3 regions of the Streptomyces sp. NPDC042102 genome follow, and region 1 is predicted to be linked to each of the others. Evidence: riboswitches for the same ligand, from Rfam matches in the RefSeq annotation. Region 1 holds a riboswitch; each other region holds the start of a gene.
What was found. A riboswitch is a leader RNA that binds a small molecule or an ion and turns the genes downstream of it on or off. The one in region 1 is predicted to bind cyclic di-AMP.
Positions count from the first base shown of each region.

Region 1 (5,899 bases):
ACCGGCCGAGACGAAGGACGACAGCCCCTCGCCGCGCCGTACCAGCCCGGCGAGAAGGGCTATGCCGATGGCGCCGGACTGGGTGAACAGCCCGATACGGCCCTCGGCCGGCGCGGGGGCCGGGGCGAGGGAGGCGTTGAGGCCGACCCCGGGCGCTGTGTTGATCAGGCCGAAGGCGTTGGGGCCGACGATGCGCATGCCGTACGAGCGGGCCTGGCGGACGAGTTCGCGCTGGCGGGCCTGGCCCTCGGGGCCGCTCTCGCCGTACCCGGCCGAGAGCACGACCAGGCCCTGCACGCCGTGCTCGCCGGCGGCCGCGACCACCTCGGGGACCCGGTCGGCGGGGACGGCGACGACGGCGAGGTCGACGGGGGCGGCGATCTCGGCGAACGTGCGGTAGGCCCGTACGCCCTCCAGCAGGTCGCCCGCCATGCCGGGGGCGCGGGCGGCGTTGAGGGCGTAGAGGTCGCCGCGGAAGCCGCAGTCGCGCAGGTTGCGCAGGGCCGCGGCGCCGACCCCGGACCCGGTGCGGCTGACCCCGACGACCGCGACCGAGCGGGGGGCCAGCAGCCGCTGCACGGAGCGGGCCTCGGCGCGCTGCTCGCGGGCGCGCTGGACGGCGAGGGACTGCGCGGTGGGTTCGAGGTCGAGGGTGAGGTGGACCGCGCCGTCCTCGAAGCTGCGCCGCTGCTCGTAGCCGACGTCCTTGAAGACTTTGATCATCTTGGTGTTGGCGGGGAGCACCTCGGCGGCGAAGCGGCGGATGCCGCGCTCGCGGGCGACCGCGCCGATGTGTTCGAGGAGGGCGGAGGCGACGCCGCGGCCCTGGTGGGCGTCCTGGACGAGGAAGGCGACCTCGGCCTCGTCGGCTGGGGCGGTGGCGGGGCGGCCGTCGGCGCCGATCCGGTCGTAGCGGACGGTGGCGATGAACTCGCCGCCGACGGTGGCGGCGAGGCCGACGCGGTCGACGTAGTCGTGGTGCGTGAAGCGGTGTACGTCGCGGTCGGACAGCCGGGGGTGGGGGGCGAAGAACCGGTAGTACTTGGACTCGTCGGAGACCTGCTCGTAGAAGCTGACCAGGCGGCCCGCGTCCTCGGGCGTGATGGGGCGGATACGGGCGGTGCCGCCGTCGCGCAGCACGACGTCCGCTTCCCAGTGGGCCGGGTACGAGGGGTCCGACGCGGTGGTCATGGGGCACACCCTAAGGCCGGACGGGCCGGATCTGCTCCCGCGCGGCGCGTACGACAAAGAGGAACAAACGGGTGCAAGCTGGGGAAGGCCGAACGGCGGGACGTCCGGGCCGAAGGCCGGTCGGAGCATTCCGGGCGCCGTGAGAGACTGGTCTAGACAACCGCTGAAACCTGAAGGGCATCACCATGGCAGAGCGCCGCGTCAACGTCGGCTGGGCCGAGGGCCTGCACGCTCGTCCCGCCTCGATCTTCGTCCGTGCGGCCACGGCTTCCGGCGTCCCGGTGACCATCGCGAAGGCGGAGGGCAACCCGGTCAACGCCGGTTCCATGCTCGCGGTGCTGGGCCTGGGCGCCCAGGGCGGCGAGGAGATCGTCCTGGCTTCGGACGCCGAGGGCGCGGAGATCGCGCTCGACCGCCTCGCGAAGCTGGTCGCCGAGGGCCTCGAGGAGCTCCCCGAGACCGTCTGACCCTTCGGGTTCGGCCCGTGTACGCGTGCGGCGGAGCCGCGGCGCCCGGAATACCGGTGCCGCGGCTCCGCCGTTTCGCTTTCCCGGCCCGGCCGGCTTCTCCCGGCTTTCTCCGGGCGCGGCAGGAATTCCTGGAATTCGCGCGGGCGTAGCGGCGTATATCGATCCCGGCCGCGGCACCCGCGATATCCGTCCTTTGTATACGGCCTTTGTTAAAGGCGGCCGCTCGCCGTGTTGACGGGATGTTGCGGAGTCCTCACACGCAGCCGGTGGGCCGCGGCCGCCCGGTCCGCGTGCAGGGCGGTCAGCGCCCGCGCCCGCTCGGCGTCGCCACGGGCCACCGCGTCCACGATCGCACCGTGCTCCGCCCAGGACTCCGCGGGCCGCGCGGGCGGCTCCACGGCGTACATCCAGGCGACCTTGTGGCGCAGCTGGGTGAGCAGGGCGATGAGCCCGGGGCTGCCGGAGGCCTGGACGAGCGTCTCGTGGAACCAGCCGCCCAGGGACCGCAGATCCTCCCCCTGGCCGCGCCTGGCCCGCTCCTGGCCGAGCCGGACCAGCCCGCGCAGCACCTTGAGGTGGGCCTCGGTGCGCCGCCGGGCGGCGCGGGAGGCCGCCAGCGGCTCCAGCAGCATCCGGACCTCCAGGAAGTCCGCCGCCTCCTGCTCGGTCGGCTCCGCGACACAGGCGCCGGCGTGCCGCCGGGTGGTGACGAAGCCCTCGGACTGCAGGGTGCGCAGCGCCTCGCGGACCGGGACGCGGGAGACGCCGTACCGGCGGGCGAGCAGGTCCTCGGTGAGTCTGCCGCCGGGCTCGAATACACCGGAGACGATGTCGTCACGGATTGCGGTGCAGACCGCGTGCGCGGGAATACGCAATGCCGGACCTCCGCCCTGAGCCAACGTCATGACTGCGACTCTATGACAATGCGCCGCAGTTTCCGAGCGCGGAAGGAAAATACGGCGCAATAAGCGACGGAAATCGGAAAGGGTGGCGGCGGGCCGGCTTGCGCGACGGGGGTGGCGCGGCGCGCGCGGCGCACGCAACGCGAAGACCCCGGCTCGGGGAGCCGGGGTCTACGAGGAAGCGGTGGGCCGCCGCGCGGCCGCAGGATCAGACGCGGACGCCGTGCGAGCGCAGGTAGGCGACCGGGTCGATGTCCGAGCCGTAGCCGGAGCCGGTGCGGGCCTCGAAGTGCAGGTGCGGGCCACTGGAGTTGCCGGTGGAGCCGGACAGGCCGATCTGCTGGCCCGGGGTGACCTGCTGGCCGGCCGAGACGCTCAGCGAGGACAGGTGGGCGTACTGGGTGTAGGTGCCGTCGTTGTGCTTGATGACGACGTTGTTGCCGTACGCGCCGCCGTAGCCGGCCTCGACGATGACGCCGGCGCCGACCGCGCGGACGGAGGTGCCGGAGGCCGCGTGGAAGTCGATGCCGGTGTGGCTGCCGGAGGACCACATGCCGCCGCCGGCCCCGTAGCTGGTGCTGACGTAGGAGTCGTCCAGCGGCGAGACGAAGGTGTTGAGGCGCTTGCGCTCCTCCTCGCGGGCCGCGCGCTCCTTGGCCTCGCGCTCGGCCTTCGCCTTGGCCTCGGCCAGGCGCTTGGCCTCGGCGGCCTTCTGCTTCGCGTCGGCCTCGGCCTGCGCCTTGGCGGCGGCGACCTCGGCGGCGTGCTGCTGGGAGGCGGCCTGGGTCTCGAGGTCGCCCGCGAGCTCGTCCGCGACGACCACGTTGTTCAGGCCGGTGTCCTGCGGGGCGGAGGAGTTGTTGTCCGCGGCGAAGGCCGGGGCGGCCAGCGTGCCGACGACGCCCGTCGTGGCGAGGGCGGCGATCCCGGCGATGCCTGCGGTCTTGCGGCTCAGACGGCTACCACCACGGTGCTTACCGGTGGCACGGCTGGTGCTGCTGCCAAACGCCATGAAAAGGCTGGTCCTTTCCTTCCTTCTCGCCTACCGGGTTAGCTGACGGGTTCGGAGCAGGAAGGTCTCCTACGGGCCCCCTCTGACGAGGCGGTCCGATTCACCCCAGGGACTGATGTGGGTCCCCGGCTCCCCAGGCTCGCGCCTGACGGGGACTCGGCGATCGCTGCCCGGTGCCGCGGGTGCGGCGGACACAACTGACGGACAGCACGCCCGACGCTAGGCGGATCATCAGCCGATCGCCAAACAGACGAGCGCTTTTGTTGCGTACGCCACATCACATACGAGCAACCTCACCACCAACCGGACATTGAGCGCACAAGGGGCCCCGGCGGACAACCCGCCGGGGCCCCTTGGTGATACGGCGTCAGCCGCCGCGTCGGACACCGCGTCAGTTGGAGACGACGGTGACCTCACCGATGCCGAGCGCGCGCACCGGCTCCTCGATCTGCGAGGCGTCCCCCACCAGGACCGTCACCAGCCGGTCCGCCGGGAAGGCGCTGACCACCGCGGAGGTCGCCTCCACGGTGCCGGTCTCGGCCAGCCGGGCGTACAACTGCGCCTGGTAGTCGTCGGGGAGCTGCTGCTCGACCTGGTCGGCGAGGGTGGCGGCGACCGAGGCGGCCGTCTCGAACTTCAGCGGGGCCACGCCCACCAGGTTCTGCACCGCCACGTCCCGCTCGGCGTCGGTCAGGCCGCCCTCCGCGAGGGTGCGCAGCACCTTCCACAGGTCGTCCAGCGCCGGGCCGGTGTTGGGGGTGTCCACGGAGCCGCTGATGGCCAGCATGGACGCGCCCGTGGCGCCGCCGGGCGAGGACGGCGCGGTGGAGCGCAGCACCTGGCCGAAGGAGCGCACGCCGTAGGTGTAGCCCTTCTCCTCGCGCAGCACCTTGTCCAGGCGGGAGGTGAGCGTGCCGCCCAGGCAGTACGTGCCGAGCAGCTGGGCCGCCCAGACGCGGTCGTGCCGGTCCGGCCCGATCCGGCCGATCAGCAGCTGCGTCTGGACCGCGCCGGGGCGGTCCACGATGACCACGCGGCCGGTGTCGTCGGCGGAGATCTGCGGGACCGGGCGGGCGGCGGCGGTGCCGCCGGTCCAGCCGCCCAGGGTGTCCGCGAGGACGGCGTCCAGGTCGGTGCCGGCGTAGTCGCCGACGATGACGGCGGTGGCCGTGGCGGGGCGGACGTGGGCCTCGTAGAAGGCGCGGACGGCCGCGGCGTCGATCCGGGCGACCGTCTCCTCGGTGCCCTGGCGCGGACGGGACATCCGCAGGGAGGCCGGGAAGAGCTCCTTGGAGAGCTGCTTGGCGGCGCGGCGCTGCGGGTTGGCCAGCTCGTGCGGGATCTCGTCGAGGCGGTTGCGCACCAGGCGGTCCACCTCGCTGTCGGCGAAGGCGGGCGCGCGCAGCGCCTCGGCGAGCAGGCCGAGCGCCTTGGGCAGCCGGGAGGCCGGGACCTCCAGGGAGACCCGGACGCCCGGGTGGTCGGCGTGCGCGTCGAGGGTGGCGCCGCAGCGCTCCAGCTCTGCGGCGAACTCCTCGGCGGAGTGCTTGTCGGTGCCCTCGGACAGCGCGCGGGCCATGATCGTGGCCACGCCGTCCAGGCCCTCGGGCTCGGCGTCCAGCGGGGCGTCGAGCATGATCTCGACGGCCACCACCTGCTGGCCGGGCCGGTGGCAGCGCAGCACGGTCAGGCCGTTGTCCAGCGCGCCGCGCTCGGGCGCGGGGAAGGCCCACGGCCTGGCCTCGCCTGCGGCGGGCTGCGGGTGGAAGGTCATCGTCACTGCGGGCTCGGCGGTCACTGCTGCGCCCCCTCGTTCTCGTCGTTCTCGTCGGCCGCGGCGTCCTCGGCGTCTTCGGCCGCCAGCGGCTCGTACACCAGCACCGCGCGGTTGTCGGGGCGCAGCCGGGCGGCGGCCACGGCCTGCACCTCCTCGGCGGTGATGTCCAGGACCCGCTGGACGGCGGTCAGCGCCAGCTGCGGGTCACCGAACAGCACCGCGAACCGGCACAGTTCGTCGGCGCGGCCGGCCACCGTGCTCAGCCGGTCCAGCCACTCGCGCTCCAGCTGCGCCTGGGCGCGCTCCATCTCCTCGGCCGTCGGGCCCTCGGCGGCGAACCGCGCGAGCTCCTCGTCCACGGCCGCCTCGATGGCGGGCACCTCGATGCCGCCCGAGGTCTTCACGTCCAGCCAGCCCAGGGAGGGCGCGCCGGCCAGCCGCAGCATGCCGAAGCCCGCCGCGACGGCGCTCTGGTCGCGGCGGACCAGCCGGTTGTGCAGGCGGGAGGACTCGCCGCCGCCCAGGATGGTCAGCGCCACGTCCGCGG
Region 1 covers NZ_JBVJDL010000001.1:123,039-128,937, reverse strand. Annotated here, with positions in the region: gene ACZ6KO_RS00505 (bifunctional acetate--CoA ligase family protein/GNAT family N-acetyltransferase) at 1-1,191, opposite strand, end outside; gene ACZ6KO_RS00500 (HPr family phosphocarrier protein) at 1,377-1,658, shown strand; gene ACZ6KO_RS00495 (GntR family transcriptional regulator) at 1,871-2,536, opposite strand; gene ACZ6KO_RS00490 (M23 family metallopeptidase) at 2,772-3,575, opposite strand; cyclic di-AMP (ydaO/yuaA leader) riboswitch at 3,589-3,747, opposite strand; gene ACZ6KO_RS00485 (M16 family metallopeptidase) at 3,967-5,349, opposite strand; gene ACZ6KO_RS00480 (M16 family metallopeptidase) at 5,370-5,899, opposite strand, start outside.

Region 2 (5,899 bases), on a different contig from region 1:
GGCGGCCGAGCGGGACTGGCCCTCGAACTCGTACTTGCCGTCCTTGTAGAACTCGGACGCGGCGACGTCGAGCGCGAGCGCGATGTCCTTGCCCGGGGTGTAGCCGGCCTGCTTGATGGCCTCGACGATGAGGTCGAGCGCAGCGCGGTTGGACTCCAGGTTCGGGGCGAAGCCGCCCTCGTCGCCCAGGCCGGTGGACAGGCCCTTGGTGTGCAGGACCTTCTTGAGGGTGTGGTAGACCTCGGCGCCCCAACGCAGGGCTTCGGAGAAGGACTCGGCGCCGATCGGCGCGATCATGAACTCCTGGATGTCCACGTTGGAGTCGGCGTGCGACCCACCGTTGAGGATGTTCATCATCGGAACGGGCAGCAGGTGCGCGTTCGGGCCGCCGAGGTAGCGGAAGAGCGGGAGGTCCGAGGCCTCGGACGCGGCGTGCGCGACGGCGAGGGAGACGCCGAGGATGGCGTTGGCGCCGAGGGAGCCCTTGTTGTCGGTGGCGTCCAGGTCGAACATGGCCTGGTCGATCAGGCGCTGCTCGGTGGCGTCGTAGCCGACGAGCTCGGGGCCGATCTGCTCGATGACCGCGAGGACGGCCTTCTCGACGCCCTTGCCCATGTAGCGGTTCGGGTCGCCGTCGCGGAGCTCAATGGCCTCGAAGGCACCGGTGGAGGCGCCGGACGGAACGGCAGCACGGCCGGTGCTGCCGTCGTCGAGGCCCACCTCGACCTCGACCGTGGGGTTGCCTCGGGAGTCCAGGATTTCCCGGGCTACGACGACGTCGATGGACGGCACGAGCATCTCCTTCTGGGATGTGACGCTGGGTGTGCGGGGGCGGGGGCCGTGGGACGGCCCTGCCGCACTAGAGCCTAACCGGATCCGGGCAGTCGGCCCGCCGACCGCCCGCCCCCTGGGACGAAAAAGGGTCCGAATACCCGTGTTCCGCCACATAAGACCCATGATCAACAGGCGTTCCGTCCGGAAACACGCCGCCGCCCGGCGCGTGAGGGGAGACGCGCCGGGCGGCGGGGAGATACGCGTGTGGCGAACGTTTCGCGGTCAGGACCGCGAGTGTTGCACCGTGGTTCAGCCGATCTTCAGCTTCTGGCCGGGGAAGATCAGGTCCGCGTCCTTGACGATGTCCTTGTTCAGCTCGAACAGCTGCTGCCAGCCGCCCTTGACGCCGTGGGCCTCGGCGATGGTGCTGAGGGTGTCGCCGGCCTTGACCTCGTAGGAGCCGTTGCCGGTCAGCGGGGCCGGGGCGGGCTTGGAGGCCGGCGCCGGGGTGGCCGCGCGCTCGGAGCGGGTGACCGGGGCCTCGGAGCGCGGGGTCTCCTTCTTCGGCGCCGCGGCCTTCGTCTCCGTCTTCTTGGTCTCGGTCTTCTTGGTCTCGGTCTTCGGCTTGGTGGTCGGCGTCTGGGTGCCGCCGCCGTTGTAGGCCGCGCTGGTCAGGCCCTTGCCGCAGTGCGGCCAGGCGCCCTTGCCCTGGCCCTTGAGGACCTTCTCGGCGATGGCTATCTGCTGCGCCTTGGTGGCCTGGTTGGCCTGCGGGGCGTACGCCTTGCCGCCGAAGCCGGCCCAGGTGGAGGCGGAGAACTGCAGGCCGCCGTAGTAGCCGTTGCCGGTGTTGATGGACCAGTTGCCGCCGGACTCGCACGCGGCGACGGCGTCCCACTGCGAGGCGGTGGCGGCGTTCGCGGTGCCCGCGGCCATCAGCGGGGCGGCGATCGCGGCACCGGTGACACCGGCGAGCGTGACGATGCGGGTCGCCTTGGAGGCGCGGCGGTGCTTGCCCTTGCCGGAAAGCAGCATGGAACTTCTCCTCACCGACGCCTGCGAGGTGAGCTGTCGGGTTCGGGCGAGTGAGTTGCCCGGCCGCGCGACCTAGCGCGCGGCTTAACCCCTAGCCGTTCCCGTGACCATCTCTCAATGGCCGGTCCCGGCACCTACCTTGGGTCCCCCGCTCCTGCCTTCGGCGCTTGACGCGACGACTGTTCCCTCCGTCCGCCGGCAGGATTCGGCGATGCGGTCGAAGGGGCCCGCGGTGGCGAGCGATTCAGAAGGTAGACAGGTCTCCGCCCGATGTTCAACGAGCGTATTCGCCGGAAACCGCCCCTACTTGCACTCCTGAAAAGGATGTTTGCGCAGGTGAGGGGCGGGTTTGCGGCATTCCACAAACGAGACACGCCAGTTGACCGGAAGAGACGCATGTCTCACTTACACGAAACGGACATTGGGGCGTTTCCACCCGCCCGAAGTGCCCCTATTTCGGGGTTACATCCAGATTCTGTCCGGGCTTGATCAGGTCCGCGTCCTTGCCGATGACCTGCTCGTTGGCCTTGTAAAGGGCGTTCCAGCCGCCCTTGAGGCCGTTGGCGTCCGCGATGTCCGCCAGGTTGTCACCCGGCTTCACCGTGTACGTCGGTTCCGGCGCGGGTCCGGGGGCGGCCGGACTCTCGGCGGCCGGGGCGCCGCGGTGGCGTCCGGTGCCCCCGGCGGAGTCCGGCGTCGGCGCGTTGCCCGGCGCGGTCGTGCCGCTCGCCGGGGCGGTGGGGTCGACCGGGGTGCCCGGGGTGGCCGGGGCGGTGGGGACGGCCGGGACCGTCGGGGCGGCCGGGTCGGTGGAGACGCCGGGGGTGCCGGGAGTCCCGGGGGTGCCCGGAGTCCCAGGGGTTCCCGGAGTCCCGGGGGTGCCCGGGGTGGCGGGCGGCGTCACCGGAGGCAGCTCCGAGGGCGACGAGGTCACGTCCGGGGCGGGCATGACGGGCAGTCCGGGCATTCCGGGCGCCGTGGGCAGCAGCGGCTCGTTGACCGGCGGGGTGGTCGCCGGGACCGAGGGGCCGGCCGAGTGGCCGGGGATCCGCGGGACGTCGCCGGATCCCTCGGAGGGGCGCAGCGGGGTCGGGTCGACCGAGCGGGCGGCGCCGGGCTCGCCGGGGTCCACATCGGCGGCCGGGCCGTGCTGGACCAGGCCCGCCTTCTGCGCGCACACCGGCCACGCCTGGGGGCCCTGGGAGGCCAGCACCCGCTCGGCGATGGCTATCTGCTGGGAGCGGCTGGCGAGGTCGGGGCGCTCGGCGTAGGCCAGCCCGCCCGCGTTCTTCCACTGCTCCAGCGTGAACTGCAGGCCGCCGTACGCTTCGCTGCCGAAGTTGGCGCTCCACGTGCCGCCGCTCTCGCACTCGGCGACCTTGTCCCACGTGGTGGTCTCCGCAGCGGTCGCGCTGGTGGCCGCCAGCAGCGGCAGGGCGAGCGCGGAGCCCGTGACCCCGGCGGTGACGACGATGGCGGGAGCCTGACGGGGGCGCCGATGACGGCCGTTCCCGGAACGCATGAGGGTGGACCTTTCGCGTGACGGCAAAACACACCCGGTGAGGGGTGACGTGGAACCTAGCGCTCCTCGAACGCTTGTCACAAGTCGATGCAGCGCAGATAACGCGAAGGTCACATTGGTGACGCCAGGTCAGTTAATTGCGGGGAGTGAAGCGGACCGGAAGGGTGCGCAGGCCACGCATGATGAGCCCGCCGCGCCAGCGCAGCTCCGAAGGGTCCACGGCGAGCTCGAGATCCGGCAGACGCGTCAGCAAAGTCGCCAGCGCCGTCTGCCCCTCCAGCCGGGCCAGCGGCGCGCCCAGGCAGTAGTGGATGCCGTGGCCGTATCCGAGGTGCTGGTTGTCGGTGCGCGCGAGGTCCAGGGTGTCGGGCGCGGCGAAGCGTTCCGGGTCCCGGTCGGCGGCCGCGAGCACGACCAGGACCGGGTCGCCGGCCGCGATGTCCTGGCCGCCGAGGGTCAGCGGGCGGGTGGCGAACCGCCAGGTGGCCAGCTCCACCGGGCCGTCGTAGCGCAGCAGCTCCTCGACCCCGGTGGCGAGCAGCTCGCTCTCCCCGGCGGCGAGGGAGGCCTCGAGGCGGGCGCGCTCGCCGGGGTTCATGAAGAGGGAGTGGACGCCGTTGCCGATGAGGTTGACGGTCGTCTCGAAGCCGGCGAAGAGGAGGATGAAGGCCATGGCGGCGGCCTCGTTCTCCGTCAGGTGCTCACCGTGGTCGCTCGCCCGGATCAGACCGGAAATCAGGTCATCGCCCGGATCATCCCTTTTGCGATGGATGAGGTCGACCAGGTAGGTCCGCATCTGCTTCACGGACCGGGCGACGCCGCCGCGCGGACCGCCGCCGTGCCGGATCATCATCCCGGCCCAGTCGCGGAAGTCGTCCTGGTCCTCGCGCGGTACGCCGAGCATCTCGCAGATGGCGTAGATGGGGAGCGGGAAGGCGAACTCGTGGATGAGATCCGCTTCACCCCGGCTCGCGAAACCGTCGATGAGATGGTCCGTCAGTTCCTGCACCCGCGGGGTGAATTCGGCGACCCGGCGCGGGGTGAACGCCTTCGAGACCAGCCGCCGCAGCCGGGTGTGGTCCGGCGGGTCGATGTTGAGCAGATGGGTCATCAGCTCGGCCTTGCGCTCGCCCGGAATGCCCGTCTTGCCCTTGGCGTGCGCCGGCTCCGCGTGGTGCGCCGGATTCTTGCTCAGCCGCTGGTCGGCCAGCGCCTGGCGGGCATCGGCGTACCGGGTCACCAGCCAGGCCTCGACCCCGCTGGGCAGCTTGGTGCGGTGCACCGGGGCGTGCTCGCGCAGCCAGGCGTAGGCCGGGTACGGATCGGTGGCGAACTCCCAGTCGAAGAGGGTGGGAGCGGCGGGAACGGCGGGAGCGGGCGCGGCGGTGGGCTCGGCGGCGGGGTCATCGTGCACCGTCCGACGGTATCCCGGCCGGCCACCGGTCATCCCATATGGGCGGTTCGCCGCGGCTGTCCGTAGATCCCCCGGCGCTTGACCTGGCGTTCGGAGCCGTTCCTACTGTCGGTTTTGTGGATGTGAGGATCTTGAAGAGCAGCTTCGCGGTGGTGGAGAGAAGGGCCGAGCACGCGGTCAAGTACTTCTACTCCCACCTCTTCTGGCACCACCCCGAGCTGCGCGACCTCTTCCCGCCCGCCTTCCTCGACATGGAGCGCCAGCGGGACCGGCTCTTCGCCGCGCTCACCCACATCGTCGCCCGCCTCGACGACGAGAGCCTGCTCCCCTATCTCCACGACCTCGGCCGCGACCACCGCAAGTTCCTGGTCCGCCCCGAGCACTACGCCGCCGTCGGCGCCAGCCTGCTCGCCGCGCTCGCCGAGGCCGCGGGCGAGGCCTGGACCCCGGAGGCCGGCAAGGCGTGGACCGAGGCCTACCAGGTGATCGCCGACGCCATGACGGCCGGCGCCGCGAGCAGCCAGGAGCCGCCCTGGTGGGACGCCGAGGTGGTACGCCACCTGAAGTACGGCGAGGACATCGCCGTGCTGACGCTGCGCCCGCACGCCCCGCTGCCCCACCTGCCCGGCCAGTACGTCAGCGTCAGCAGCGAGCACGCGCCGCGGATCTGGCGCACGTACTCCCTCGGCAACGCGCCCCGCGCCGACCACACCCTGGACCTGCACGTCAGCCGGATCGAGGACGGCCGGCTGAGCACCGCCCTGGTGCGGGCCGTACGGCCCGGCGAGATGCTGCGGCTCGGCGCTCCCGGCGGGCGGCTGACGCTGCGCCGGGAGGGCCGCCCGCTCACCTTCATCGCGGCCGGCACCGGCTGGGCCCCGGTGCGGGCGATGCTGGAGGAACTGGCGCGGCGCCCGCCCGACGCCGGCGCCCGGCTCTTCGCCGTCGCCCGCGACGCGGCCCACCTGTACGACCGCCCGCTCATCGACGCGTACGCGGACCGGCACGGCTGGCTGAGCGTCACGTACATCACCCCCGCCCCCGGCCGGCACCGCGACGAGGCCACCGAGCGGCTCGCGACCGCCCTGAGCCACCGCGGCATGTGGCCCGAGCAGGACGTCTACCTCAGCGGCCCGGCGCCGTTCATCGAGGAC
Region 2 covers NZ_JBVJDL010000006.1:235,598-241,496, reverse strand. Annotated here, with positions in the region: gene eno (phosphopyruvate hydratase) at 1-798, opposite strand, end outside; gene ACZ6KO_RS25300 (transglycosylase family protein) at 1,084-1,809, opposite strand; cyclic di-AMP (ydaO/yuaA leader) riboswitch at 1,813-1,985, opposite strand; gene ACZ6KO_RS25295 (LysM peptidoglycan-binding domain-containing protein) at 2,261-3,331, opposite strand; gene ACZ6KO_RS25290 (cytochrome P450 family protein) at 3,465-4,745, opposite strand; gene ACZ6KO_RS25285 (globin domain-containing protein) at 4,868-5,899, shown strand, end outside.
Region 2: another riboswitch for cyclic di-AMP. It lies ahead of ACZ6KO_RS25300 (transglycosylase family protein); the one in region 1 lies ahead of ACZ6KO_RS00490 (M23 family metallopeptidase).

Region 3 (5,899 bases), 640 kb from region 1:
AGCAGCACCCCGTGCGGCTTCGATCCCTGCAGGTCGAGGTGGGCCTGGACGCCCTCCTGGGGGGTCATGTGGATGTCCGGCCAGTACTCCGAGTACGCGCCGATCTGGATCATCGTGGCGTCGAAGGGCCCGTGCGCGGCCCCGATGTCCTGGAAGCCGGGGAAGTAGCCGGTGTCACCGCTGTGGAAGATGCGGTGCTCGTCGCCCTCGACCACCCAGGACGCCCACAGGGTGTGCTGCTGGTTGCGCAGGCCGCGGCCGCAGAAGTGGCGCGCCGGGGTCGCGGTCAGGGCCAGCCCGTTGATCTTGGTGGACTCGTTCCAGTCCAGTTCGCGCAGCCGGTCGGCCGACACCCCCCACCGCTCCAGGTGCGCGCCGACGCCCAGCGGCACCGCGAAGACGGTGTCCGTACCGGCCAGCGCCTTGATCGTCGGCAGGTCGAGGTGGTCGTAGTGGTCGTGCGAGATCACCACCACGTCCACCGGGCCCAGTGCGGCCAGCGGCACCGGTACGGGGTGCAGTCGCTTGGGGCCGGCGAAGGGGAACGGAGAGCACCGCTCTCCCCACACGGGGTCGAACAGCACGCGCCGCCCGTCGATCTCGGCGAGCACGCTGGAGTGCCCCATCCACGTCAGCCGCAGCCCTGTGACCGGCGGCTTCGCCAGGTCGGCCAGCGTCGTCGGGTGCACCGGAACGGACGCGGCGGGGCCGCGGCGCTGCCGCTGCTCCTTGTGGAAGTAGATCTTGGCGAACTCCCGCATGGAGCCGGAGGGCCTGGTCCGGGCCCCGACCGGGTTCTGGAAGACGCCGTCGGCGAAGTTCGGCGAGCGGCGGATCCGCTCCATGCGCGCGCCGGACGGGTCCGCGCCGAAGGCTTCGGGCCGCAGGTCGCGCAGCCGAGGACGCAAGGGACGGGAGCCGGTCAAGGCGCCTCCTGGGAGGGGAATGGGACAAGGAATGGGACAGGGGGGATCCTGCTCTCTTCGACGTTCCCAACGCACACCGGCCCGGAAGGATTCCGGTTCCGGGCCGGGGCCCGGTCCCGGACCGGGCGGCGCCCCGCCCCGCGCCCGGCGCTACAGCGGCAGCAGGTCCGGCCGCTTGGCCTCCACGTGGTCCCCGGAGGACTCCCCGCGCAGCCGCCGCCCGATCCACGGCACCAGGTACTCGCGCGCCCACTGGATGTTGTCGCGGGTGACCTCGGCGGATCCGCGCGGCTGCTGCGGCGGCCACGGCTGGTCCGGGTCGGCCGGTACCTCGATCCCGAGCACCTGGGCCGCGCGCAGCGCCACCCGGGTGTGCCCCTCCGGGGAGAGGTGCAGCCGGTCGTCGTCCCAGGCCCGCCGGTCCTGTACGGACTTCAGCGACCAGAGGTCGAGCACCGGGCAGTCGTAGCGGTCGGCGATGGCCCGCACGTGCGCGGAGTACGTCGCGACCTTGCCCCGCAGGTGCTTGAGGACCGGCACCCCGCGGGTGTCGAAACCGGTGGTGATCATGACCTGGCCGACGGCTCCGGTGAGGTCGGCCACGGCCGCCTCGAACCGCTCCGCCACGTCGTCGGGGTCGCTGCCGGGCCGGATGATGTCGTTCCCGCCGGCGCAGAAGGTGACGAGGTCCGGCGCGAGCTCCTTGGCCCGCGACACCTGCTCGGCCACGATCTGGTCGAGCAGGCGTCCGCGTACGGCGAGGTTCGCGTACCGGAAGTCGTGCTCGTCGCGCCGGTCGGCCAGCAGTACGGCGAGCCGGTCGGCCCAGCCGACGTAGATTCCCCCGGGTCCCGGGTCCCCCACACCCTCGGTGAAGCTGTCCCCGATCGCCGCGTACGAGCCGATGGTGTCGATGCTGCCGATGGTCCGTCGTGTCGAGTTGTTCATCGTTGTCGTCGCTGCCACGGGACCACATCCTTCACCTCAAGACGTGACCTACGCCACCGTAGGAAGGGGTTGACGGACCGTGATCTATACCACCCGGTCAGGGAGGAATAACAAGGCGTGAGGCCAGGACCCCCCTCGGGCCCTGGCCTCACACGTTTCCCGGAGCCGCCCCCGGAGGGCGGCCGCCGCTGCCGTCAGATGCTCACGCCGTGGGAGCGGAGGTAGGCGAGCGGGTCGACGTCCGAGCCGTAGCTCGGGCCGGTGCGGATCTCGAAGTGCAGGTGCGGGCCGGTGGAGTTGCCGGTCGAACCGGACAGGCCGAGCTGCTGGCCGGCGGTGACGCTCTGGCCGACCGAGACCGACAGCTGCGACAGGTGGGCGTACTGCGAGTAGTGGCCGTCGGCGTGCTTGACGACGACCTCGTTGCCGTACGAGCCGCCCCAGCCGGCGGACACGACGGTGCCCGCGCTGACCGCCTTGACGGAGGTGCCGGAGCGCGCGATGAAGTCGACACCGGTGTGGTAGCCGCTGGACCACATGGCCCCGGAGGCCCGGTAGGCGGTGGAGACGCCGCCGCCGACCGGGGCGACGAAGCCGGCCTTGCCCGGGGCGGCGGCGGTGCCGGAGCCCTGGGCCGGGGTCCGGTCGGCGGAACCCCGCTCGGGGGCGGGCGCGACCGGGGCGGGCGCGGCCGGTGCCGACTCCGGGGCGGACTCGACGGGCGCCGACTCGACCGGGGCCGACTCCGGAGCCGACTCGACGGGGGCCGACTCGACCGGAGCCGACTCGACGGGGGCCGCACCCCGGCCCCCGAGGGTGAGCTCCAGGCCCGGGTGGATCAGCGACGGGTCGGTGCCGACGGCGTCGCGGTTGTCGGCGTAGAGCCGCTCCCAGCCGCCGGAGAGGCCGCGGTTCTCGGCGATGCGCGAGAGGCAGTCGCCCTGGACGACGGTGTAGGTGCTGGGGGCCAGCCGGGGCGCCGCGTGCGCGGGGGCGGCCTGGAGGGCGGCCGGCACCTGCGCCGGGAGCTGGGCCGTGACCGGGGCCTGCGGGGCGGCGGCGGGAGCCCCGGCCGCGTTCGCGCCGGTGGCGCCCATCAGCGGCAGCGCGAGGGCCGCACCGCCCGTACCGGCGGCGACGAAACCGCGGGTCAGGGAGCGGGACTTCGGGCGTCGGTGCTTGCCTTTTCCGGGCATGGCGTTTTCCTCTCCGGCGCCTGCGAGGTGAGCTGTCGGGTTCGGACTGGAGCTGTCCGGCCGTATCGCTACGGCTTCACCCCGAGCCATTCGGATATCAAGATCCGATTCGGCGGGCCTACCTGGTTCCCCCGCTCCTGCCAGCACATGAATAGTCGGGTGCGGTGTCCGGATGGTGGCAGGATTCGGCGGTCCATCCGGATCGGTCGTGAACGTAATCCAGCCATGCCGCGCGAAACAAGCCACGAATTCCCCCACGGATTCCCGTTGATGAGAGTTCGACGGAATTCCGGTCACCCTCCGTCCATTCCGCCGCTTCAACGGCCAGCCGCCGCAGGGAATTCGGCCTCCGCGATCAGGCACTCACGGTCACCGTATGATCCTGCTCACGGGGGTGGGAGGCGATCTCCCTTCTCTCCCGGGCACGTTGGGGCCAAGCAGTGCAATTCGGACAACCGCGACGATACGGAGGGGACGCTCGTGACCCAGCAGATACCTCGGACCCGGCCCACGGAGCCGGAACTGACCGGCATACGCAACTTCCGCGACGTGGGCGGGCTGCCGACCACCGACGGGGGGCAGGTCGGTACGGGGCGATTGTTCCGAAGCGGACATCTCGCCCATGCCACCGAAACCGACGCAGAATTCCTCGCGTCGCTCGGCCTCCACACCGTCTTCGATTTCCGCAACGCGGCCGACCACGCCCTCGAGGGGCCCGACGTGGAACTTCCGGGTGTACGGAATGTGAACATTCCCCTCTCCGACCCGGCGGACGGCAAGGAGTTCTGGAAGATGGTGCGCGACGGCGACCTCGGCCAGCTGCGCGATCTGCTCGGCGAGGGCCGGGCGGCCGACCGGATGACGCGGTCGTACCGCGAGATCATCACCCGGCGCACCGCCGAGCACAGCCGCGTCCTGCACGCCCTCGCCGAGGACAGCGTGCCCGCCCTCATGCACTGCGCGGCCGGCAAGGACCGGGCCGGGCTCTCGGTCGCCGTCACCCTCCTCGCGGTGGGCGTCGAGCGCGACGCGATCGTGGCGGACTACCTGGAGTCGAACGCCCCGCACCGCCGCTACCGGGTACGCCGTGGCAGCGAGGCGCCCGAGGCGCGCTCGCCCGAGGTGATGGAGCTGCTGGCCCCGCTCTTCGACGCCCGCGCCGAGTACCTGACCGAGGCCTTCGACGCCATCGAGGAGACCTGGGGCGGCGTGCCGGCCTACCTGGGCGAGGGCCTCGGGCTCGCCCCCGAGACCCTCGCCCGGCTGCGCGAGAAGCTCCTCGTCTGACGCTCACGGCCCGCGCGGGAGGCAGCGCTCACGACCCGCGCGGGAGGCAGCGCCGTCACCGCTGTGCGTCAGTCAGCGCTGTGCGGCGGCCTGCTTCACCAGCGTCCGGCCGAAGTCCCACATCAGCGAGCCCCCGCCGTGCGCGTCGTCCATGACCGCCCGGAAGGCGGTCACGAAGCGGTCCACGTCGGCCTCGTCCACGACGAGCGGCGGGATCAGCTTGATGACCTCCAGATGATCTCCGGAGACCTGGGTCAGGATCCGGTGCTTCTGCAGCAGCGGCACCACGACCATCTGCGCGAACAGCCCCTTGCGGGCCGCCTGGAGCATCGTCCAGCGGCTGCGCAGGCCCAGCGAGGAGGGCCGGCCGAACTCGATGCCGATCATCAGGCCGCGCCCGCGCACCTCGTGCAGCAGCTCGTACTCGGGCACGAGCGCCGCGAGCCGCCCGCGCAAGGAGTCGCCCACCTCCCGGGCGCGGGCGACGAGCGACTCGTTCTCCATCACCGACAGCACCGCGAGTCCGGCCGCCATCGCCTGTGCGTTGGAGCCGAAACTCGCCGAGTGGACCAGCACCCGGTCCATGGACGAGTAGACCTTCTTGAAGATCCAGTCCTTGCCCAGGGTGGCGCCCACGGGGACGTAGCCGCCGGAGAGCGCCTTGGCCACGCACACCAGATCCGGCTCCACGCCCGGTTCGTTCTGGTAGGCGTAGAAATCGCCGGTACGCCCCAGTCCGGTCTGCACCTCGTCGGCGATGAGCAGGGCCTTGTGCCGGTGCAGCAGGTCCTGCGCCGCGCGCAGGAAGCCGGGCGGGGCCGCGTGCACGCCCTTGCCCTGGACGGGCTCGACCACGAAGGCCGCCACGTCGCCGCGCCGCAGCTCGCGCTCCAGCGCCGCCAGATCGCCGAGCGCGATCCGGGTGTCGGGCAGCAGCGGGGCGAAGCCGTCGCGGAAGCCGCCCTCGCCGTTGACGGAGAGGGCGCCGGTGGTCAGCCCGTGGAAGGCGTGGTCGCAGTAGAGGACCCTGGGGCGACCGGTGGCGCAGCGGGCGAACTTCAGGGCGGTCTCGACGGCCTCGGTGCCGCTGTTGCCGAAGAAGACCCGGTCCAGGTGCGGGCTGTACGACAGCAGCCGCTCGGCCAGCAGCCCGGGCAGGGGCTGGCAGTCGAAGCGGGTGAGGTCGGCGAGCTGGGCGTCCAGGACGTCGTGGAGGGCCTTGCGCACGACGGGGTGGTGCCGGCCCAGGCCCATCACGCCGAACCCGGCGAGCATGTCGAGGTAGTCGTGGCCCTCGGCGTCGTAGAAGTGGGCGCCCTCGGCCCGCTCGTAGACCTTGTCGAAGCCGATGGTGTGCAGCATGCGGGGCAGTTGGTGGTTGAGGTGCCGGGCGTGCAGCTCGTAGCGCTCCGCGCCCCGCTCGGCCAGCAGCGCGCCGAGATCGAATTCCTTGCCGGCACCCCCGCCCGGCCCGGTCATGCCGAGGTGTCCCGGTTCCCCGAGACCGTCTCACGGGCCGCCCGCAGGGATTCCTTCAGGGAT
Region 3 covers NZ_JBVJDL010000001.1:765,893-771,791, reverse strand. Annotated here, with positions in the region: gene ACZ6KO_RS03190 (MBL fold metallo-hydrolase) at 1-926, opposite strand, end outside; gene ACZ6KO_RS03185 (SGNH/GDSL hydrolase family protein) at 1,077-1,874, opposite strand; gene ACZ6KO_RS03180 (M23 family metallopeptidase) at 2,069-3,070, opposite strand; cyclic di-AMP (ydaO/yuaA leader) riboswitch at 3,073-3,238, opposite strand; gene ACZ6KO_RS03175 (tyrosine-protein phosphatase) at 3,551-4,357, shown strand; gene ACZ6KO_RS03170 (aspartate aminotransferase family protein) at 4,430-5,836, opposite strand; gene hpnH (adenosyl-hopene transferase HpnH) at 5,833-5,899, opposite strand, start outside.
Region 3: another riboswitch for cyclic di-AMP. It lies ahead of ACZ6KO_RS03180 (M23 family metallopeptidase); the one in region 1 lies ahead of ACZ6KO_RS00490 (M23 family metallopeptidase).